One region of the Hydrogenophaga sp. NH-16 genome, then DNA from elsewhere that is predicted to be linked to it. Evidence: predicted binding sites of a transcription regulator. Region 1 holds the regulator's gene; each other region holds the start of a gene.
The links. The regulator FNR, encoded in region 1, switches genes on or off when oxygen is low (the NO sensors DNR and NnrR bind a similar motif). The targets are predictions, from matches to a motif close to TTGATNNNNATCAA.
Positions count from the first base shown of each region.

Region 1 (7,396 bases):
TGCCCCCGATGGCTGCGGCTGTGGGTGGTCCTGAAGACGTCAAGGACGTGGCCCACTACGTGCTCAGCCTCTCCGGCAGCCCGAACGATTCGGTTCGTGCTTCGCAGGGTAAGGCCAAGTTCGCAGCTTGCGCGGCATGCCACGGTCCCGAGGGCAAAGGCATGGCAGCGGTGGGTGCCCCCAACCTGACCGACGGCGTCTGGCTGCATGGCTGGGGCGAAGAGGCGATCATTCGTGCCGTCAACAATGGTTTCAACAATCATATGCCGCCGCAGGCCGCGCTGCTGAACGAAGCCCAGATCAACGTGCTGGCTTCCTACGTCTGGGGTTTGTCCAACAAGCCTGCCGCCAAGCAGTGATGGCCTGAAGCCAGTTACTTCTCTCCCGCCAGGTCATCCGTGAGTTCTCCAGCGCCAGACGCCACAAGCACTGTTAAGCCCCCCGTGATTCCCATCGTTCCCGAGACGCCGAAAGGTGTCCCGGAGGACGATGAGGTGATGGTTTCCCTCTACGCCTCGCGAAAGAAGATCCATCCCCGTTCGGTGTCCGGGCTGTTCTCCAAGTGGCGCTGGGCGCTGGTCTGGTTCACCCAGATCATCTTTTACGGATTGCCCTGGCTGGAGTGGAACGCCCGCCAAGCGGTGCTCTTCGATCTCGAAGCGCGCCGCTTCTACATTTTTGGTCTGGTCCTTTACCCGCAGGACTTCATCTACCTGACAGGACTGCTGGTCATCTCCGCGCTGGCGCTGTTCCTGTTCACTGCGGTCGCCGGTCGCCTCTGGTGCGGTTATGCCTGCCCCCAGACCGTCTACACCGAGATCTTTCTGTGGATCGAGAAGAAGGTGGAGGGGGACCGCTCGGCGCGGATCCGGCTGGACGAATCGAGCCTGGACGCCCGCAAGGTCGGCAAGCGTTCGCTCAAGCACGCCCTGTGGGTCCTGTTCGCCCTCTGGACCGGCTTCACGTTCGTTGGCTACTTCACACCCATCCGGGAGCTGGCGAGTCTGAGCCTGGCCGCTTCACTGGGGCCTTGGCAGACCTTCTGGATCTTCTTCTACGGCTTCGCGACCTACGGCAACGCGGGCTTCATGCGCGAGCAGGTCTGCAAGTACATGTGTCCCTACGCCCGCTTCCAGAGCGCCATGTTCGACAAGGACACGATGATCGTGACCTACGACAAGGCGCGTGGAGAGCCGCGCGGAGCACGTTCGAAGAAAGCCGACCCCAAGACCCTGGGCCTTGGGGCTTGCGTCGACTGCACGCTCTGCGTGCAGGTCTGTCCGACGGGCATCGACATCCGCAACGGACTGCAGTACGAATGCATTGGCTGTGGTGCCTGCATCGATGTCTGTGATGAGGTGATGGACAAGGTGGGCTATCCGCGAGGACTGGTCAAGTACTCGACGCAGAACGGCATGGCCAAGGGCTGGACCCGTGAGCAGATGGTCCGCCACGCTTTCCGTCCCAGGGTGCTCGTCTACTCCAGCGTTCTGGCGGTCATCACCCTGGCTGTGTTTGTCAGTCTCTTCCTGCGCACGCCGCTGAAAGTTGATGTGATTCGCGACCGTGGCGCGCTGGCGCGCATGGTGGAGCAGGGGCGCATCGAAAACGTGTTCCGCCTGCAGATCATGAATGCGACCGAGTCGCCGCAGCGCTACCAGATCAGCGTCGACGGTCTTGAGGGCGTGATGATCGCGTCGGAAACCGAGGTGGACGTGCTTTCCACTGAAGTGCGTTCCGCCGCCGTGCGGGTGCAGATCCCGCCCAACGCCGCACCCGCCGGATCGCACCCGATACGGTTCACCGTCCGGTCCACCGCCGCTGATGCGTCCGAGGTCGTGGAGAAGGCGGTCTTCATCGTTCCGCGCTAAACTGGATTTATAAGCCTTATGGAACAAGTCATGTCAGCAATTTCTCGTCCAGTTGACCGCGCACCAAGCACACCTTGGTGGAAGGTCCCGCACATGTGGATGGTGGTGGGCGGTCCTTTGCTGGTCATCATTGCAGGTCTGGTCACCGTGGTCATCGCCGTGAAGAATCCAGACCCTGTGCTCAACAAGTCCGATTACGAGAGGGATCTTGCGGCGGCTCAGCGACTGGAAGGGCAGGCCAAGGTCGATGCGATGGCCAAGTTGCAGCCGGCCCATCAGGCCCGCAATCACGCCGCCTCCCCCGTCGTCCCGGCGGCACCCTCCAAGTAGGACGCCACACCACCGGATGTGACAACACAGGAGTGAAGGTGACGCTCATGAATGCTCAGCGGTGGATGTGGATAGCTTGGCCTGCCTTTCTGGTGGCTGCCGTGCTTGAGATGGTTGTTTTCGCCATGGTCGACCCTGGTGATCTCCATTGGTTCGGCAGCCCCCTGGAGTTGTCTCGCCAAGCCATCTACACCTTGGCGTTCTTTGTGTTCTGGGGCGTCACCATGGCATCGAGCGCGCTGACCACCCTGTTGTCCATGTCTCCGTTCGAAGTCAACCGCTGCCCGGTTCCCGAAGCGGAGCGCCCCCGGGACTGCGCCCGCAACGGCGGGTGCGGCTAACCCTCGGCTTGCACACAAAGAGAAACCCCGCTCAGGCCTTGGGCCCAAGCGGGGTTTCTTTCGTTCAAACGCCCAGACTCAACGGCAGCTCTGAGGGTTCACGATCTGCTTGAGTGCATCGGTGTTCTTGATGTGTACGTAGCGTTGTTTGACTTCGATGGTGCCTTCCTCAACGAACTTCGAGAAAGTCCTGCTCACGGTCTCGAGCTTCATGCCCAGGTAACTTCCAATCTCCTCCCGGGTCATCCGAAGGATGAGCTCTGACTGCGAGAAACCTCGTGCATGCAGACGCTGGACGAGATTGAGAAGGAACGCTGCGAGACGTTCCTCGGCACGCATGCTGCCCAGCAGCAGCATGACACTGTGATCGCGGACGATTTCCCGGCTCATGATCTTGTGGACATGGTGTTGCAGTGTGGTGAACTCCCGCGAGAGTTCCTCGACCTGGTCAAACGGCATCACACAGACCTCGGCGTCCTCAAGCGCAATCGCGTCGCAGGAATGGCGGTCGCTGACGATGCCGTCCATGCCGATGATTTCTCCGGTCATCTGGAAGCCGGTGACCTGGTCTCGCCCATCGGCCGTGGTCACGCAGGTTTTGAAGAAGCCCGAGCGCACTGCGTAGAGCGAAGTGAACTTGTCGCCGGTGTTGAACAGCGCGGTTCCCCGCTTGATCCTCCTGCGCGTGGAGATCACGGTGTCCAGCTTGCCCATTTCCTCGGGATTGAGGCCCATTGGCAAACACAACTCCCGAAGGTTGCAGCTGGAACAGGCGACTTTGATGCTGTGAATGTCCATAAATCTTCCAGATTTCGCCCGAAGCTTAACGCATGGCCACAAGTGCCAGCAAGGCGGGCGCTCTCATCCTCGTTGCGAGCATGGGGGAAAACCCGGGGCTTGGATGGCCCTTGATCTTGATCAAGGGTGCGATTTCCGCCTTGGTGCACATTCGCGCTGAGAACTGGAGAATTGTTTGTGAGTCACGCCATTTCAGACGAATTGCTCAAGCGATTCGACATCCCGGGGCCCCGCTACACCTCGTACCCCACCGCGGACCGCTTTGTAGAAGCGTTCACGGAGAGCGACTACATCCAGGCGCTGGAACAACGTCGGGCAGGCTCGCTCGCGTTGCCGCTGTCGTTGTACGTACATATTCCTTTCTGCGAGTCTGTCTGCTACTACTGCGCCTGCAACAAGGTCATCACCAAACACCACGAAAGGGCTGCGGAATACCTGCGGTATCTGTCGCGTGAGGTGGAGCTGCAGGTACAGCATTTCGGCAAAGGGCATGCCGTGTCCCAGCTGCATCTGGGAGGAGGGACGCCCACCTTCCTGTCCGACGCCGAGCTGGAAGACCTCCTGACGATGATCCGGCGCAACTTCACGCTCGTGCCCGGAGGCGAGTACTCCATCGAGGTTGACCCCCGCACGGTGACGGACCAGCGCTTGCAGACACTGGCCAGGTTGGGTTTTAACCGACTGAGTTTCGGTGTACAGGATTTCGATCCCGCTGTTCAGAAAGCGGTGCACCGGGTTCAGCCGGCCGAACAGGTGTTCGCTCTGGTCGAGACAGCCCGCAAGATCGGGTTTGAGTCGGTGAATGTGGACCTCATCTATGGATTGCCGCTGCAGACCCCTGAGTCGTTTGCCCGTACGCTTGCCCAGGTCAACCAGTTGCGCCCCGACCGCATCGCGCTGTATGCCTACGCGCATCTTCCGGCGCGTTTCAAGCCGCAACGGCGAATCGTCGCTGCCGAGTTGCCCAGCGCGGGAGACAAGCTGTCGATGCTGTCGGCTTCACTGGATGCGATGAGTGATGCGGGGTATGTCTATGTCGGCATGGATCACTTTGCGCTGCCCACGGATGCGCTGGCGGTGGCCAAGCGGCAAGGGCGCCTGCACCGGAATTTCCAGGGCTACAGCACGCAGCCGGATTGCGACCTGATCGCTTTGGGTGTCTCGGCCATCGGCCGCATTGGTGCGACCTACAGCCAAAACGCCAAGACGATCGAGGAGTACTACGACGCGCTGGACCAGGGGCGGCTGCCGATCGTGCGTGGACTGGCACTGACCAGGGACGACCTGCTGCGCCGCTCCGTGATCATGTCGCTGATGTGTCAGGGGCAGCTTCAGTTCGAATCGATCAACCTGGGGCACCTGATCGACTGCAAGAGCTACTTTGCGCGCGAGTTGGAGGTACTGGCTGGCTATGCCGAGCACGGACTGGTTCGCATCGACGACTCAGGTGTGGAGGTGACGCCGTCGGGCTGGTATCTGGTTCGCGCCATTGCCATGGTTTTCGACAAGAACCTGCAGGTCGACCAGGACCGGGCGCGTTTCTCCAAGATCATCTGACTCGCGTGGTTTCGAACCGGCGCGAGGGCTGCGACTGCTAGAGTTCTGCCATGCAAACATCCATGGCACTCACCGCACTGTTCATGGGGATCGCTGGAGGTCCCCATTGTGTTGCCATGTGTGGTGCCGCGTGTGCAGGCATCAGCCGTGGCGGGACTGGGCGCCAGAGCACATCGGCTCTGCTGACCTTCCAGGCCGGACGACTTCTCGGTTATTCCCTCTTTGGTGCTTTTGCTGCAGGGTCGGTGCAGGGTTTGGCATGGCTCGGAACCAACACTTCGGTGATCCGGCCGGTCTGGACCATGTTTCACGTGGCGGCGATGCTGCTCGGGTTGGTGCTGATCTGGCAGGCTCGCCAGCCAGCCTGGCTCGACGGGTTGGCCCAAGGCGTCTGGCGCAGGACGCGTCCTGTGCTCGGGCGGCTGGGAGCCAAGGCTCCCGCGGTGCTCGGCGTCGCGTGGGCCCTGATGCCATGCGGGCTGCTGTATTCCGCGCTGATGGTGGCGTCTTTGTCGGCCAACGCGATGGAGGGCGCGATGATCATGGCGCTGTTCTCTACTGGGACGTCACTGTCATTGACCATCGGTCCCTGGCTTTTGCTGCGTTTGCGAGGCGACGGCTCGGGTGGCTGGGGCATCCGGCTGGCAGGTATTGCACTGGCCGCCACCTCCGGTTGGGCACTCTGGATGGGAATCACCGATCCCACCGGTCTGTGGTGCGCGTGAGCCTCTCAGCTTGAACGTCCTGGCAGGGTTGCCAGAACCAGGCCCAGCAAGGCGATACCAAAAGCAAGCATCTGGACGGTGCTGAGGGTTTCACCCATGAACAGCACACCGATGGTGGCTGCGCTGATCGGGAGCATCACTGTGAACACCCCGGCGCGAGCGGCGGGAACGGACTTCAGGCCGGTCATCCAGAGCCAGACCGTCCAGACACTGGCGGCGAGTGCGTAAAAGACCAGCAGGCCCCACATGGGTGCTGTGATGGAGGCGAAGTCAAAGGCTCTGGCCGCCCACAGCCCAAAGGGCGTGACCAGCACAAAACCCCAGAGGTTGATGATGGCGGATATCCGCTTGGGCCCCAGGCCTTCCGTGAGCCGCTTGCCAATGACCACATAGGAGGCTTCGCAAAGCACCGCAGCGAAGACCAGCAAGTTGCCCCAGAACTGCTGACCGAGACCGAACCATCCGACAGCTTGTGCGTGCGCGGTCCCGCCGGCCTTCTGCATTGAAAAGAGCCCGATGCCGACCGCAGCACACGCAATGCCAAGAGCGGTGCGCTTGCCGATGCGCTCTTTGAGAAACACCCAGCTGAGGACGGCTACCACCGCGGGAATGGATGACATCACCACACCAGCGGACACCGCCGTGGTCATCGACACGCCAAACAGCATGCAGATTGAGAACAGGAAGTTACCCAGAAAGGACTCAAGAAACAGCAGCTTTCGTGTGCGAGCGGACAGCTGGGGCTCTTCGGCAGGCTTGCGCAGCCATCTCCACATGGCCGCACCCCCGAGACCGAAGCGGAGCCACGCAAGCAGGAAAACCGGAAAGGCTGTAACCAATGGTTTGGAGAGTGCGACATAGCTCCCCACCAGCGCCATGCTGGCCGCGAGGCAGACATACGCACCAAATTTTGCGGGTGTGGTTGGTAACTTTGGCTGTGATGACATAGGGCGAGCATCATGCCCCAGTCAACAGTGATCAGTGTCTTCCAGATGGAGTTGTGTTATTTCGCAATGAGAAAAATCTCCTGCTGCGCTGCAAAAAAATTTCTCAATACAAGAGAAATGATTTTGTATGGCGGAATGTGTTTTGGAGATTATTGATTTTAAACGGTTTTATTTTTGTCTTATATAAGACATAAGAGCTTCCAAAAGTCTTCTATAAGACTTAAAGTTCTCCCATCGGCTCCGGTCTGCAGCAGCGACAAGCCGTCCCGTTCATCAACCTCATGGAGAGTCCAAAATGCCCCAGTCCCTCAAAGAACAACTGAGCCGCCAACAGCAGATCGAAGCCCTGGAAAAAGACTGGGCAACCAATCCCCGCTGGAAGCTGGTCAAGCGCGGTTACTCCGCCGCTGACGTGGTGCGTCTGCGCGGATCAATGCAGCCCGAGTACACGCTGGCCCAGCGTGGCGCCGAGAAGCTGTGGGAAAAGGTCAACGGTGGCGCCAAGAAGGGCTACGTCAACGCCTTCGGCGCCATCACCGCCGGCCAGGCCATGCAGCAGGCCAAGGCTGGTCTGGAAGCCGTGTACCTGTCGGGCTGGCAGGTTGCTGCCGACGGCAACACCAGTGAAACCATGTACCCCGACCAGTCGCTGTACGCCTACGACTCGGTGCCCACCATGGTCCGCCGCATCAACAACACCTTCAAGCGTGCGGACGAGATCCAGTGGAGCCGTGGCATCGAGCCGGGTTCGCCGGAGTTCATCGACTACTTCCTGCCCATCGTCGCTGATGCGGAAGCCGGTTTCGGTGGCGTGCTCAACGCCTTCG
Region 1 is NZ_CP029344.1:3,004,546-3,011,941, reverse strand. It holds gene ccoP (cytochrome-c oxidase, cbb3-type subunit III) at 1-359, shown strand, start outside; gene ccoG (cytochrome c oxidase accessory protein CcoG) at 498-1,871, shown strand; gene DD542_RS14480 (FixH family protein) at 1,965-2,201, shown strand; gene DD542_RS14475 (hypothetical protein) at 2,249-2,542, shown strand; gene fnr (fumarate/nitrate reduction transcriptional regulator Fnr) at 2,621-3,340, opposite strand; gene hemN (oxygen-independent coproporphyrinogen III oxidase) at 3,518-4,897, shown strand; gene DD542_RS14460 (sulfite exporter TauE/SafE family protein) at 4,948-5,622, shown strand; gene DD542_RS14455 (DMT family transporter) at 5,628-6,569, opposite strand; gene aceA (isocitrate lyase) at 6,865-7,396, shown strand, end outside.

Region 2 (7,396 bases), 480 kb from region 1:
GACCAGGGTGCGGCGCAGCCGCTCCATGGCCTGCTGCGGCTGCGCCAGCGACACACCCAGTTCGCGCAGCAACACGTCCAGCGCGGCTTCACCATCGAGTTCCAGCACCAGGTTGCCCTCGACCGCGGTGATCGTGCGCTCGCGGTCGATCGGCTGCGCGCCCTGGGTCACACGCGAGATCAGCTCCACATCCGGACCGAAGGCCACGCCGCTGATGCCGCCGCTGAACACCCCGCCCACCGCCCCCTGCCCCCGCAGATGGCCGGCGCTGCTGGCCGCGAACTGCACGCTGGCCGAGCGACTGCCCACCAGGCCACCGAACACATAGCCCGACTGCGTGCGGTCGGCGACCTCGGCCACCAGCTCACCCAGGTCGTGCGCGCCCGGGTCGGCGTGCAGCAGCGCCGTGTGCGCGACGAAGCCCGACGGCTCGCTGCCGCTGGCCGGCAGCGGCGCGACACCGCTGAAGACGCGGTACTGGTCGGGGCTGAGGTCGCACAGCATGACCGCCAGCGCAGGTTCGTCGAAGTACTCGACGTTGTTGGCCGCGATGCCAACCCCCACGGTGCCGGACCAGTCGGTGATCTCGGGCAGCTCGGCGCTCAGGTGGTCGAGGATGGCCTGCGCCTGGGTGGCGTAGTGGTCGGTGATGTAGAGCAGACCGAGCGACGGCGTGGCGGCGTAGGCCGGCAGGGCCATCTGCGCGCGCAGCTGGGCCAGCACCAGGGCCGCGGCCATGCGCCACTGCGGGTGGGTCGCGTGGGCGTAGGGAAACAGCTTCATGGCGGTGGCAGACCTTCCCGGAGTTCAGCGACGGCGCGGGGCCTTCTTGGCCGCGGTCTTGCGGACAGCGGTCTTCTTGGTCGCAGGGGCCTTGGCGGCGGGCGATTTTTTCGCGGCCGCACCGGACGCCGGCAGGAAGCCAGGGAAGAACGCGGTGGGCATGGGCCAGTCGCCCGCACCCAGGGGCTGTGTGGGCGCGGCAGGTGCAGCCTTCGTGGCTGGTTTCTTCGCGGCAACCTTCTTGGGTGCGGCGCGGCGGGCCTTCGGTGCGGGCTTTCTGGCGGCCGCCGGTTTGTCCGCCGCCGACGAGCCACCAGTGACGGCGCGCACCGCCGCCGAGCCCATGCCGGCCGCGCGGCCGACGGTGTCGCCCACCGAGCGGCCCGCCTTGGCGGCCATGCCCGTGGCGGTCTTGACCGCCTGCTCGGTCAACCCGCTGGCCACGTTGCGCGTGGCGTCCAGTGCGCCCTGCTTGGCCATGTCCTTCATCGCGGTGCTGGCGATCTGCTGGAACTGCTGCGACAGCGCGCCCCACCAGGCCATGGGATCGACCACGCCCGGCGCGGCATCGGCTGGCGGCGCAGCCTTGGCGGCGGGTTTGCGGGGTTTGGGCTGCGCGGCGGGCCCCGGAGCCGGTTCGGCCGCCTCGGACGGGGCGCCGGGGTTGCCGTAGGTGCGCTCGGGAATCTCCAGCCCCGCGAACTGTGTCGGCACCTTGCCGGTAAGGCCCGACACCGTGTCGGCCGCCTTGAGCTTGAGCGCGTTGGCCACATCGCCGAGGTTGAAGTTCATCGCCTTGAGCGTGGCCAGCGACATCTTCTGCACCTCCAGCGCCTGGACGGTCGCGCCCAGGGCCTTGGCGTTCTGGTCGAGCCAGAACTGCACCGCCTTCAATTCCTCGATGCGCTTTTCCAGGTCCTCGACGTTGAAGGTCGGCGCCACCCAGTGGCCCAGGTTGGGCATCTGCGGCAGGCTCTTGCCCAGGCCCTCCGCGACGCCGCCGGCGGCCTGCCCCGCGAGGTTCTGCAGGAACTCGAAACCGGGGACGAACTTGCCGAATCCGCTGGTGTCGCTCATGGCGGTCTCCTGGTGGAACATGGTCAGGTGTCGGCACCGTAACGCGGCGCACGGCGCTCGCGCAAGGATGCCACACCTTCGCGCACATCCGGTCCGGCAAAACCCATGAATTCGAGCGCCAGCGAGGTGTCGAAGGCCGGGCCGGCCTGGCGCAGCCAGTTGTTCAGCGAGTACTTGGTCCAGCGGATGGCGGTCTGGCTGCCCGAGGCGAGGCGATCAGCGACCTCCCAGGCCTTGTCCAGCAGCGCGTCGTCGTCGACGGCCAGCGACACCAGGCCGATGCGCTCGGCCTCCTCGCCGCTGATCGGGTCGCACAGCATCAGGTAGTACTTGGCCTTGGCCAAGCCGCACAGCAGCGGCCAGACGATGGCGGCGTGGTCGCCCGCTGCCACGCCCAGGCGGGTGTGGCCGTCGACGATCTTCGCGCTTTTCGCGGCCATCGAGATGTCGGCCAGCAGGCCGGCCACCAGGCCCGCACCCACCGCCGGGCCGTGCATCGCGCTGACGATGGGCTTGTCGCAGTTGATCACGTTGTAGACCAGGTCGCGCGCCTCTTTCCAGACCCGGGTGCGGACCTCGAAATCGGTCGCCATGTCCTGCACCAGCGCCAGGTCGCCGCCACCGGAGAAGCCCATGCCGCTGCCGCGCAGCACAGCGCAGCGCACGCTGTCGTCGCGGCCGACGTCGCGCCAGATTTCGCTCAGTTCCCAGTGGCCCTCGTGGCCGGCGGTGGGCAGCTTGCCATTGCCGCCGGGGCCGTCGGCCTTCATGCGGATGTCCAGCACCGAGGGCACGCCGTCCACGGTCGGTCCGCGGCGTGTGATGTCGAGGGTCTGGTAGCGGCTGTAGTCGACAGCGGACATCGTTGTTTCTCCTGCAGATTCTTGAAAGTGAAGCCGCCGATTCTGCGTGGGAATGCCGTGTTTTCCGCCGGGGATTTCCCCTTGGCAACGGGCCTGAACGGCGGCAGGCTTGACGCTGATCAAGGCAGTCACACACAGTCGGGCGCACCATGAAACCGTGGTCCCAGGACCCGCCCGACCCAGAACCCACACACGAGGAGAACCATGAACACCCCCATTTCCGACACCTTCCGACAGCAGCTGCAGGCCATGCGCGCCGACGTGCTGGCGCAGCTGCGGGCGCAGCGTGGCGGCAAGATCGGCCGCGCCGAGGCCGCGGCCAACGCGCGCGAAACCGAAAGCGACGACTGGGCGCAGGCCGATGCCGAGCGCGACCTGGCGTTTGCCATGGAAGAGCGCGAGTCGGCCGAGCTGGTCGCCATCGACGAGGCGCTGCAGCGCGTGGCCGACGGCAGCTACGGCCTGTGCGTGGACTGCGGCGATGCGATCGCCACCGCCCGCCTGCACGCCAACCCTGTGGCCCTGCGCTGTGTGGCCTGCCAGGACAAGGCCGAACAGGCCAGCGGCGCCACCAAGCCGGCCGGCTACTGATCTTTTTTTCTTTCCTCACTTTTTTCAGGAGTACTTTGCATGACCACATTCCACGCCGTCGTCTGGATGGACCACAGCCAGGCCCACGTGCTGATGTTCGACAAGGAGCACATCGAGGCGCAGCGCGTCAAGGCGCGCCAGCAGCACACGCCCAAGCACGGGCACGTCGGCGCCGACAAGGACTTCTTCAAGGCCATCGCGGACTCGCTGGAGGGTGTATCCGAGGTGCTGCTGACCGGTCCGGCCAGCGCCAAGATCGAGTTCCGCGACTGGTGCAAGCACAACGCGCACGCGACGGACAAGGCCGTGGTCGATGTGGTCAACAGCGACCACCCCAGCGATGCCCAGCTGGTCGCGATGGCGCGCCAGTATTTCCTGAAGTTCGACCAGAAGGCCGCCGACCCGACACAGCGCTGATATCCTGCGCGGATGACCTCCAGCACGCTGCCCGCCCGAAGCCTGTTCCACTTCGCCTTCCACGTCACCGACCTGGACGAGGCCCGGCGCTTCTACGGCGGCGTGCTCGGCTGCACCGAAGGGCGCAGCACCGACACCTGGGTCGACTTTGACTTCTTCAGTCACCAGATCTCGCTGCACCTGGGCGAGCCGTTCAAGACCACGCGCACCGGCCGCGTGGGTGAGCACCTGGTGCCGATGCCACACTTCGGCCTGGTGCTGCTGCTGTCCGAGTGGCGCGCGCTGGCCGATCGCCTGACCGCTGCGGGCGTGGACTTCGTGCTGCCACCGCAGGTGCGCTTCGAGGGCCAGCCGGGCGAGCAGTGGACCATGTTCTTCTGCGACCCCTGCGGCAACCCGATCGAGGTCAAGGGCTTCGCCAGCACCGAGGCCATCTTCGCCGCCTGAGCGCCGTGAACGGCCTGCACCTGACCGCCGACCTGCGCGGCTGCCGCTGCGACCAGGCCTGGCTGACCGACGCCGAGCGGCTGCTGGCCGCCTCCGTGCAGCGGGTGCAGGCCAGCGGCCTGCAGGCCGTGGCGCAACTGGGGCATCGCTTCCCCGACACGCCGCAGGGCCCGGGCGGCGTCACCGCCACGGTGCTGCTGGCCGAGTCGCACCTGTGCGTGCACACCTGGCCGGAGTCGCGCAGCGTGAGCCTGGACGTGTACGTCTGCAACTTCGGCGCCGACCACTCGGCGCGCGCGCAACAGCTGATGGATGCGCTGCTGGTGTTGTTTGCACCGGCCGAGGTCGTCCGGCGTTCGGTCGAGCGCGGCGCGGCGCCCGCCGCCTGATCCCTCTCGTTCAGCCGCGCAGCCGGCGCGCGATGTGCTGCCCGGCCAGGTGGCCGCGCGTGAAAGCCTCCTCAAACACCGAGTAGCCGGCCCAATCGGCGTGCGCGAACACCAGCCGGTCGTCGTGCCACGGCCCCTCGTACAGCGATCCGGGCGCCGGGATGGCCATCGCATGGCCGTAGCGCGTCACCGCCACCTCGCGCACCCGCGCCGGCAGGTCCGGGTGCGGAAGCGACAGCTCGGCCAGCGCGCGGTCGCGCCAGTGGGTCCAGGGCCGATCCAGCAGCGCCTGGCGCGCGCCCGGCTCGTCGCCCAGCGGCAGGTACCAGGTCCACACGCGCGGCCCGGCCACCCGCTGCAGCGACTGGTGGCTGGCGTCCACATAGCCCAGGCCGGCGGTGCCATAGGTGACGTTGTCCCAGCCTGGGTGGGCGCCGCCGCGGTCCTTGGGAGCGTCGTCCAGCAGCAGGTTGACCACGGCCCAGGGCGCCATGCGCAGGCCGGCCGCCCGCGCCGACACCACCGGCGGCAGCGGATCGATCACCCGCCGGGCGATGAACACCGGCAGCGCCACCACCGCCGCGCGGGCCTGCCAGCGGGTGATCCGCCCGTCGTCCGGCGACACGCTGTCGACCGCCACACCCTGGCGCCCCGGGCGCACGCGCAGCACGCCCTGCCCCGTGTGCAGGCGGTCGCCCAGTCCCATGGCCAGCCGTTGCACCAGCCAGGCGTTGCCCTCGGGCCAGGTCAGCAGGGGCTCGGCCTCGCCCTCATCACCCGGTGAGGGAAAGCCGTGGCGGCTGGCGAAGTAGTGGATGCCGGCCCAGGCACTCACCGCGGAGGCACCGGCGCCGTAGTCGTCGCGGCAGGCGTAGTCGAGGTACCAGCGCAGCTGCGGGTCGTTCAGGCCATGGCCATCGAGCCACTGCGCAAAGCTCTGCGCCCAGAGCGCGCGCACGGTGTCGGTCACCGGCACGCGCACCGCCGGCATGGCGTAGCGCTGCGAGCGCCGGGCCTCGTCGATCAGGCGGCTCAGGCGCCGGTACTGCTCCAGCGTGGACGCCGCCACACCGTCCAGCGGCAGCAGGCCGTCGTGCCAGGTGCCGTTCCAGTACAGACGCTCCTGCGGGCTGTGGCAAAGGTGGCGCTCGTCGTAGGTCCAGCGGCCGGCCACGCGCTGGCGCAGGCCGATCTGCTCCAGCCAGCCCTGCAGCTCGGGCGCGTCGTCCGAGGGCACGGGCAGGTAGTGCGCGCCCAGTGGACAGGCCAGACCACCCAGCCGCCCGGCGCGCGCATTGCCGCCGGCCTCGGGCTCCAGTTCCAGCAGCGCGAAGTCCTCGATCCCGGCCATCGTGAGCGCCCGCGCCGCCGCCAGCCCGGCCACGCCACCGCCGAGCACCAGCACGTCGGCGCGGCGCTGTTCGGCCGGCTGGGCCAGCGCCGCATCGCGCCAGCGGTGGCCGCGCGCCGGGTCGGGTCCGGTGAAGCCGCCCGTCACCTCGCTCGGCGCCGGCTGGCAGCCGAGCAGGCCCGCCCCCGCCGACGCGCCCAGCCAGCCCAGGCAGTCGCGCCGCGTCAGTGACATGGGCCCTTCACTTCGAGACCTTTCCCCATTCCGTTTCGTAGGTGTGCACCAGCACCTGGTTCGACAGGCGGTTCACCTCGGCCGGCACGCGCCCCATGTCGGCCGGGAAGTCGAACAGCAGCGGCAGGGTCTGGGGCGTGAGGAAGCGCAGGCCCTCGGGCAGCGGTGTGACGGCCGGCGTGAACGGCCGGTGGCTGGCGACGATGAAGCCCCACTCGCCGAAGCTGGGCACGTGCGCGTGGTACGGCGCGGTGCGCAGGCCGGCGGCCTCGATGGTGGTCGCCACCGTCCAGTAGCTCTGGCGCGCCACCAGCGGCGAGGTGGTCTGCACCACGGCAAAGCCGCTGGCCGACAGGCGCCGCGACAGCAGCGCGTAGAAGGACTCGGTGTAGAGCTTGCCGACCGAGAAGTTGGTCGGGTCGGGAAAGTCCACCACGATCACGTCGAACATCTCGGTGCCTTCCTCCAGCCAGCGGAAGGCGTCGGTGTTGACGATCTGCACGCGCGGCGAGCGCAGCGCGTCACCGTTGAGCCGCTGCAGCGCCGGATCGCTGGAGAACAGCCGCGTCATGGCCGGGTCCAGCTCGACCAGGGTCACCTGCTGCACGCCCGGGTAGCGCAGCACCTCGCGCACCGCCATGCCGTCGCCACCGCCGAGCACCGCCACGCGCCGCGGCGCACCGCCCCCGCGCGCGTAGGCCGACATCACCGGGTGCACCAGGGCCTCGTGGTAGCGGTACTCGTCGCTTTCGGCGAACTGCAGGTTGCCGTTGAGGAACAGCCGGTGACCCTGGGCGCCCCGCGTGAGCACGATGCGCTGCCAGGGCGAGGTCTCGGCCAGCACCACCTTGTCCTCGAAGAAGCGGTCTTCGGCGGCGGTGGTGATGCGGTCGGCCAGCGCCCAGGCCACCAGCAGCGCCGCCAGCACCAGCACGGCCGACGCCGCGTGCGCCGCGCGCGCGCGGATCTCGTGCCGGAACAGCCACAGCGCCCAGAAGGCCACGGCCGCGTTCATCAGGCCGAACAGCAGACCGGTGCGCGCCAGGCCCAGCTGTGGCACCAGCCAGAGCGGGAAGGCGATCGACACCGCCAGCGCGCCCAGGTAGTCGAAGGTCAGCACCTGCGACACCAGGTCCTTGAGCACCACGTGGCGGCGCAGGATGCGCATCACCAGCGGGATCTCCAGCCCCACCAGCGTGCCAACCAGCAGCACCAGCCCGTAGAGCAGCCCGCGGAAGGCCCCG
Region 2 is NZ_CP029344.1:3,488,157-3,495,552, forward strand. It holds gene DD542_RS16810 (FIST N-terminal domain-containing protein) at 1-783, opposite strand, end outside; gene DD542_RS16815 (PhaM family polyhydroxyalkanoate granule multifunctional regulatory protein) at 808-1,860, opposite strand; gene DD542_RS16820 (enoyl-CoA hydratase/isomerase family protein) at 1,884-2,723, opposite strand; gene DD542_RS16825 (TraR/DksA family transcriptional regulator) at 2,928-3,314, shown strand; gene DD542_RS16830 (hypothetical protein) at 3,354-3,731, shown strand; gene DD542_RS16835 (VOC family protein) at 3,744-4,178, shown strand; gene DD542_RS16840 (S-adenosylmethionine decarboxylase) at 4,184-4,567, shown strand; gene DD542_RS16845 (FAD-dependent oxidoreductase) at 4,578-6,152, opposite strand; gene DD542_RS16850 (polyamine aminopropyltransferase) at 6,160-7,396, opposite strand, start outside.
Region 2: DD542_RS16825 (TraR/DksA family transcriptional regulator) is a predicted target of FNR. The motif match lies at 2,833-2,846, and genes of this name have one in related genera.

Region 3 (7,396 bases), 1.6 Mb from region 1:
GGTGGAGCGTTCGGGCCTGACCAATGCCTTCTTCTGCTCCACCGGGCTGGAGGCCAACGAGGCCGCTCTCAAGCTGGCGCGCAAGTTCGGCCACGACAAAGGCATCGAGAAGCCGCAGATCGTGGTCTACGAGAAGGCCTTCCATGGCCGCTCCATCGCCACCCTCTCGGCCACCGGCAATCCCAAGGTCCAGGCCGGCTTCGGCCCGCTGGTCGAAGGCTTCATCCGCGTGCCGGCCAACGACCTGGAGGCACTGAAGAAAGCGACCCAGGGCAACCCGAACGTGGTCGCCGTGTTTTTCGAGACCATCCAGGGCGAAGGCGGCATCAACCCCATGCGCGCCGAGTACCTGCAGGGCGTGCGCGCGCTGTGCGACGCCAACGACTGGCTGATGATGATCGACGAGGTGCAGTGCGGCATGGGCCGCACCGGCAAGTGGTTTGCCCACCAGTGGGCCGGCATCAAACCCGACGTGATGCCGCTGGCCAAGGGCCTGGGTTCGGGCGTGCCGATCGGCGCCGTCGTCGCCGGCCCCAAGGCCGCGAACATCTTCGGTCCGGGCAACCATGGCACCACCTTCGGTGGCAACCCGCTGTCCATGCGCGCGGGCATCGAGACCATCCGCATCATGGAAGAAGACGGCCTGCTGCAGAACGCCGCCAGGATGGGCACGCTGATCCAGACCAAACTGGTCACCGCCCTGATGGGCAAGAAGGGCGTGAAAGAGGTGCGCGGCCAAGGCCTGATGATCGGCATCGAGCTGGAGCAGCCCTGCGGCGTGATCACGCAGCGCGCGGCCGACGCCGGCCTGCTGCTGTCGGTCACGGCCGACAACGTGATCCGACTGGTGCCGCCGCTGATCATCAGCGGCGCCGAGGCCGACGAAATTGTCGCCCGCCTGCTGCCGATCATCGAGACCTTCCTGAAAGAACAGGGCTGACCGCCCGGAGCGCACCGCATGAGCATCCGCCACTACCTGCAGTTCAAGGATTTCAGCGCCGAGGAATACGGCTACCTGCTGCGCCGCGCCGCCTTCATCAAGGCCAAGTTCAAGGCGGTCGAGAAGTACCAGCCCTTCGCCGACCCGGACCGCACCCTGGCCATGATCTTCGAGAAGGCCAGCACGCGCACCCGCGTGAGCTTCGAGGCCGGCATGTACCAGATGGGCGGCTCGGTGGTGCACCTGACCACCGGCGACAGCCAGCTCGGCCGCGCCGAGCCGATTGAAGACAGCGCGCGCGTGATCAGCCGCATGGTCGACATCGTGATGATCCGCACCTTCGGCCAGGACAAGCTGGAGAAGTTCGCGCAGTTCTCGCGCGTGCCGGTCATCAACGGACTGACCAACGAGTTCCACCCCTGCCAGATCCTGGCCGACCTGTTCACGCTGACCGAGTACCGCCCGGCCCCCAGCGGCGACCCGCTGGACGCCATCCGCGGCAAGGTGGTGGCCTGGGTGGGCGACGGCAACAACATGGCCAACACCTGGCTGCAGGCGGCCGAGCTGCTGGGCTTCACGGTGCACGTGAGCACGCCCAGCGGCTACGAGGTGGACGCGAAGCTGGCCGGCATCAGCAACCCGGCCTGCTACAAGGTATTCAAGGACCCAAAGGAAGCCTGCCAGGGCGCCGACCTGGTGACCACCGACGTGTGGACCAGCATGGGCTACGAGGCCGAGAACGAGGTGCGCCGTGCCGCCTTCAAGCAGTGGTGCGTGGACGAGGCCATGATGGCCGTGGCCCAGCCCGACGCGCTGTTCATGCACTGCCTGCCCGCCCACCGCGGCGAGGAAGTGACCGCCGAGGTCATCGACGGCCCGCAGAGCGTGGTCTGGGACGAGGCCGAGAACCGCATGCACGTGCAGAAGGCGCTGATGGAATACCTGCTGCTGGGCCACCTGGCCTGAGCCGCCCCGTGAGCGCCTGCACGACCTGCGGCGCCTGCTGCGCCAGCTTCCGCGTGGACTTCTCGGTGTTCGAGACGCAATCCGAAGGCGGCAGCGTGCCCGATGGCCTGTGGGTGCCGGTGACCGACGGCATCAGCCGCATGCGCGGCACGGACCACGGCCGCCCGCGCTGCGCGGCGCTGTACGGCCCCGTGGGCCAGAAGGCGACCTGCGGGATCTACGAATGGCGACCCAGCCCCTGCCGCGAGTTCGAGGAAGGCAGCGACGCCTGTGCGTCGGCGCGCCGCCGCCACGGCCTGCCTGCCCTGGGCGATGGCCGGTCTCTCTGAACACGCGCCCCAATGCAAGCTCTGCTCGACGCCATCGCCCGCGCCACACCGGGCTCCGACGCGCAACGCCTGTTCCATGGCCGCGGCGGCCTGCACCCCGGCTGCGAAGACTGGGCACTGGACTGGTACCCGCCTGTGTGGGTGCTCACCAAGTTCGGCGAGGCCACCGACGACGAGGCCCGTGCCGTGGGTGCGGCGCTGGCCGCCCGGCAGGCCCAAGTCGCACCCGGCCAGCCGCTGAACTGGGTGTTCCAGCGCCGCCAGCCCGATGGGCCGGTCAGCCGCCCCGTCACCGACGTGATGGCCGGCGGCGTGCCCGATCCGCATGTGGTGACCGAAGACGGTGCGCGCTACCGCGTGCAGGTTCAGCGCGGCCAGAACCACGGCCTGTTCCTCGACATGGCCGAAGGCCGGCGCTGGGTGCGCGCCCACGCGAACGGCGCCAAGGTGCTCAACCTGTTCGCCTACACCTGCGCCTTTTCGGTGGCCGCACTGCAGGGCGGTGCGAAGGAAGTGGTCAACCTCGACATGGCGCAGGGTGCGCTGACCACCGGCCAGCAGAACCACCAGCTCAACGGCATGCACGGCCGCGCGAAGTTCCTGGCGCACAACCTGTTCAGCTCCTGGGGCAAGGTCACGCGAATGGGGCCATACGACCTGGTGGTCGCCGACCCACCGAGCTATCAGAAGGGCAGCTTCGTGGCGACCAAGGACTGGCCGCGCCTGCTGCGCCGCCTGCCCGACCTGCTCAAGCCCGGCGGCCGTGCCCTGCTCTGCCTGAACGCGCCGGAGATTCCCGAGCAGTTCCTGCGCGACCAGCTGGCCGCCGAAGCGCCGGTACTGGTGATCGAGCAGCGCCTGCCCAACCCCGCCGCCTTTGCCGACGTGTCGCCCGACCGCGCGCTCAAGGTGCTGGTGGTGCGGCTGCCGGCGCTGGCCTGACGCTCGTCAGTGGCAGCCGCCCGAGCGGCCACTGCAGCCCTTGCAGGCTCCGCAGGCCGAGGACGGTGGGGCCTCGGCACCCGCCGCCTTGGCCGGCTGCTGCGAACCGGCGCGCACACGGCGCCACCAGGGCCGCAGCAGGAACACCAGGGCAGCCCCCACGCACAGCAAGACGATCAGAAACTGGATGTTCATGAACCGCTCCAGGCCAGCACCAGCCGGTAGGTGAGCCACGAGGCCGCCCAGGCCAGGGCGAACAGGTAGACCGTGACGATGGCCGCGTGGCGCCAGCCGCCCGCCTCGCGCCGGATGGCCGCCAGCGTGGCCACACACTGCGGCGCGTAGACGAACCACACCAGCAGCGACAGCGCCGTGGCCAGCGACCACTGGCTGCCAATCAGGCCCCCCAGCGCGTCGGCCACCTGGTCGCCGCTGGCGCTCAGCGCGTAGACCGTGCTCAGCGCCGCGACCACGACCTCGCGCGCCGCCATCGCGGGGATCAGTGCCACCACGATGCGCCAGTCGAAGCCCAGCGGCGCGAACAGCGGTGCCAGGAACAGGCCCAGGCGGCCGGCGAAGCTGGCCTCGACCGCCGCGCCGGTGAATCCCTCAGGCGGCGCCGGGTAGCTGGAGAGGAACCACAGCAGCACCATCAGCGCCAGGATGATCCCGCCCACGCGCCTGATGAAGATCAGCGCGCGCTCCCACAGGCCACGGGCGATGTTGCGCGCGCTGGGCCAGCGATAGGCCGGCAGTTCCATCAGCAGCGGCGTCGACCGGCCGCCGGCGCCGCGGCGCGAGACGATGAAGGCGACCGCCATCGCGCTGGCGATGCCCAGCGCGTACAGGCCGAACAGCACCAGACCCTGCAGGTTGAACAGGCCCGCCACCGTGCGCTGCGGCACGAAAGCGCCGATCAGCAGCGCATACACCGGCAACCGCGCCGAGCAGGTCATCAGCGGCGCCACCAGGATGGTCAGCCAGCGGTCGCGCCAGTGGCTGATGGTGCGCGTGGCCATGATGCCCGGCACCGCGCAGGCGAAGCTGGACAGCAGTGGAATGAACGAGCGGCCCGAGAGCCCCACGCTGCCCATCAGCCGGTCCATGAGGAAAGCCGCGCGCGGCAGATACCCCGAATCTTCGAGCAGGAAGATGAACAGGAACAGCACCAGGATCTGCGGCAGGAACACCAGCACGCCGCCCACGCCCGCGATCACGCCGTCGACCAGCAGGCTGCGCAGCGGCCCCTCGGCCATGTGCGCAGCCACCTGTTCGCCCAGCCAGCCCATGCCGGCCTCGATCAGGTCCATGGGCCAGGCGGCCCAGGCGAACACCGCCTGGAACATCAGCAGCAGCAGGCCTGCCAGCAGCGCATAGCCCCAGACCGGGTGCAGCGCCCAGCGGTCGATGCGGTCGTCGGCGGTCCAGCGGCGCGGCGGCTCGTCCAGCACCGCGGCCAGCAGCGTGCGCACGCGCAGGTTCAGGTGCCCGGGGTCGGTCGCCACGCCCAGGTCGCCGGGTGCTTGCGCTGGCGGCAGACCGGCCGCCATCAGCTCGTCGAGCTGGCGCAGCAGGGCCTGGGCGCCGTCGCGCTGCACACCCACGGCCGGGACCACCGGCAGGCCCAGCTCCTCCGCCAGGCGATCCATGTCGATGCGCACGCCGCGCGCCTGCGCCACGTCGGCCATGTTCAGCACCAGCACCATCGGCAGGCCCAGCGCCTGGGCTTCGAGCACCAGGCGCAGGTTCAGCCGCAGGTGGGTGGCGTCGACCACGCAGACCAGCAGGTCGGGCCGCGCCTCGCCGGGCAGCCGGCCGGTGACCACGTCGCGCGTGACCGACTCGTCCTGGCTCAGCGGCTCCAGGCTGTAGGTGCCCGGCAGGTCCAGCACCTGGGCCCGCCGGCCCTGCGGGGTTTCCAGCCAGCCCTGCTTGCGCTCGACCGTCACGCCGGCGTAGTTGGCGACCTTCTGGCGCGCACCGGTGAGCAGGTTGAACAGCGCGGTCTTGCCGCAGTTCGGGTTGCCCAGCAGCGCCAGGCGGGGCAGTGCCACAGCGCCGTTCATGCCGCCTCCCGCACGCGCAGCAGCGCCGCCTCGTGGGCCCGCAGCGCGAAGGTCGAGCCACCCACGCGCACGGCGATCGGCCCACCACGGCCGCCGGCGCGCGCCACGATTTCGACCACCTCGCCGGGCAGGAAGCCGATCTCGGCCAGGCGGTGCAGGGTCCGGCGAACCTCGGGGTCGTGCACCGTCGCAAAACCCTGCAGCAGCGCCGGGGTGCGCAGGGGCCAGGCGTCGAGGGTACGCGGCGCGGTGTCGCGGGCGTCCGGGCAGGCGCCGGTGCAGGAAGGGGACGGGGCAGTGGACATGGTGGAACCCGACATTGGAAGAAGAGATGTTTTCAATGTAATCAAACGAGAGTGGTTCTCATTTGCTTTTAATCAAAGTCTGGCCGGATTTCTTTGCCCTGCATCCGATTTGCTTTAGGTTTAAATTATTGTCTGATCGTTGGGAATAACCGACACCACGGTTTTTTCGTGGGTGCTACCTTCCGCTAACCATGAAAAAGCTCTGGGACATTTCCCCTCCTGTGCATGCCGGATCGCCCGTGTTTCCGGGCGACACGGCCTATTCGCAACAGTGGGTGGCCCGCATCGGCCCCGGCTGCCCGGTCAACGTGAGTGCCATCACGCTGAGCCCGCACGTGGGCGCCCACGCCGACGCGCCGCTGCACTACGACCCCGAGGGCGCGGCCATCGGCGCTGTGGACCTGCAGGCCTTCATCGGCCCGTGCCGGGTGGTCCACGCCATCGGCTGCGGGCCGCTGGTGCGGCCGGAGCACATCGCGCACGCGATGGACGGCCTCCCGCCACGGGTGTTGGTCAGGGTCTACGAGCGCATGCCGCAGGACCGCTTCGATACCGCCCTGCCCGCCTTCGCACCCGAGACCGTGGCCCTGCTGGCCGACCGCGGCGTGGTGCTGATCGGCATCGACAGCGCCAGCATCGACCCGGCCGAGAGCAAGACCCTGGACAGCCACCAGACCATCCGCCGGCGCGGCCTGCGCGTGCTGGAGAACCTGCTGCTGGACGACGTGCCCGAGGGCGACTACGAGCTGATTGCCCTGCCCATGAAGCTGACCACCGCCGACGCCAGCCCGGTGCGCGCGGTGTTGCGTGAACTGTGAACCCGAAGGAGACCCACCGATGACCACCAAAGAAGACTGCCTGCAGAGGGACATCCAGGACCCGCTGCGCGACCTGCGCGACGAGTTCAACCTGCCCGTCGACACCATTTACCTCGACGGCAACTCGCTGGGCGTGATGCCGCGGGCCGCCCCCGGCCGCGTGGCCCAGGTGGTGACGCAGGAATGGGGCACCGACCTGATTCAAAGCTGGAACAAGCACGGTTGGTTCCAGATGCCGGGCAAGGTGGGCGACAAGATTGCCCGACTGATCGGCGCCGGCCCGGGCGAGGTGGTGGCCACCGACAGCACCTCGGTCAACCTGTTCAAGGTGCTGAGCGCGGCCATGAACATCGCCGCCGCCGACGCACCCCAGCGCAAGCGCATCGTGAGCGAGCGCAGCAACTTCCCGACCGACCTCTACATCGCCGAGGCGCTGTGCAAGCAGCACGACATGGAACTGGTGCTGGTCGAGCCCGAGGAGATTGCCGCCTCGCTGACCGCCGAGGTCGCCATCCTCATGCTCACGCACGTGAACTACCGCACCGGCGCCATGCACGACATGGCGGCCGTGACCGCGGCCGCGCACGCCGAGGGCATCCTGACCGTGTGGGACCTGGCGCACAGCGCGGGCGCGGTGCCGGTGGACCTGAAGAAGGCCAAGGCCGACTTCTCGGTCGGCTGCGGCTACAAGTACCTCAACGGCGGCCCCGGCGCGCCCGCCTTCGTCTGGGTCAACCCGCTGCACGCCGACCGCTTCTGGCAACCGCTGGCCGGCTGGTGGGGCCACGCCGCGCCCTTCGCCTTCACGCCCGACTACCAGCCCGCACCGGGCATCACGCGTTACCAGTGCGGCACGCAACCCATGATCAGCCTGGCCGCGCTGGAATGCGGTGTGGACACCGTGCTGGGCGCCGAGCCCTTCGGCGGCATGGCCGCGCTGCGCGCCAAGTCGCTGGCGCTGACCGACCTCTTCATTCAACTCGTCGAAGAGCGCTGCGCGGGCCACGGCCTGGGTCTGGCGACGCCACGG
Region 3 is NZ_CP029344.1:4,574,079-4,581,474, forward strand. It holds gene DD542_RS22075 (aspartate aminotransferase family protein) at 1-940, shown strand, start outside; gene argF (ornithine carbamoyltransferase) at 959-1,906, shown strand; gene DD542_RS22085 (YkgJ family cysteine cluster protein) at 1,915-2,235, shown strand; gene DD542_RS22090 (class I SAM-dependent methyltransferase) at 2,248-3,177, shown strand; gene DD542_RS22095 (hypothetical protein) at 3,184-3,372, opposite strand; gene feoB (ferrous iron transport protein B) at 3,369-5,243, opposite strand; gene DD542_RS22105 (FeoA family protein) at 5,240-5,548, opposite strand; gene kynB (arylformamidase) at 5,740-6,366, shown strand; gene kynU (kynureninase) at 6,386-7,396, shown strand, end outside.
Region 3: DD542_RS22105 (FeoA family protein) is a predicted target of FNR. The motif match lies at 5,611-5,624, and genes of this name have one in related genera.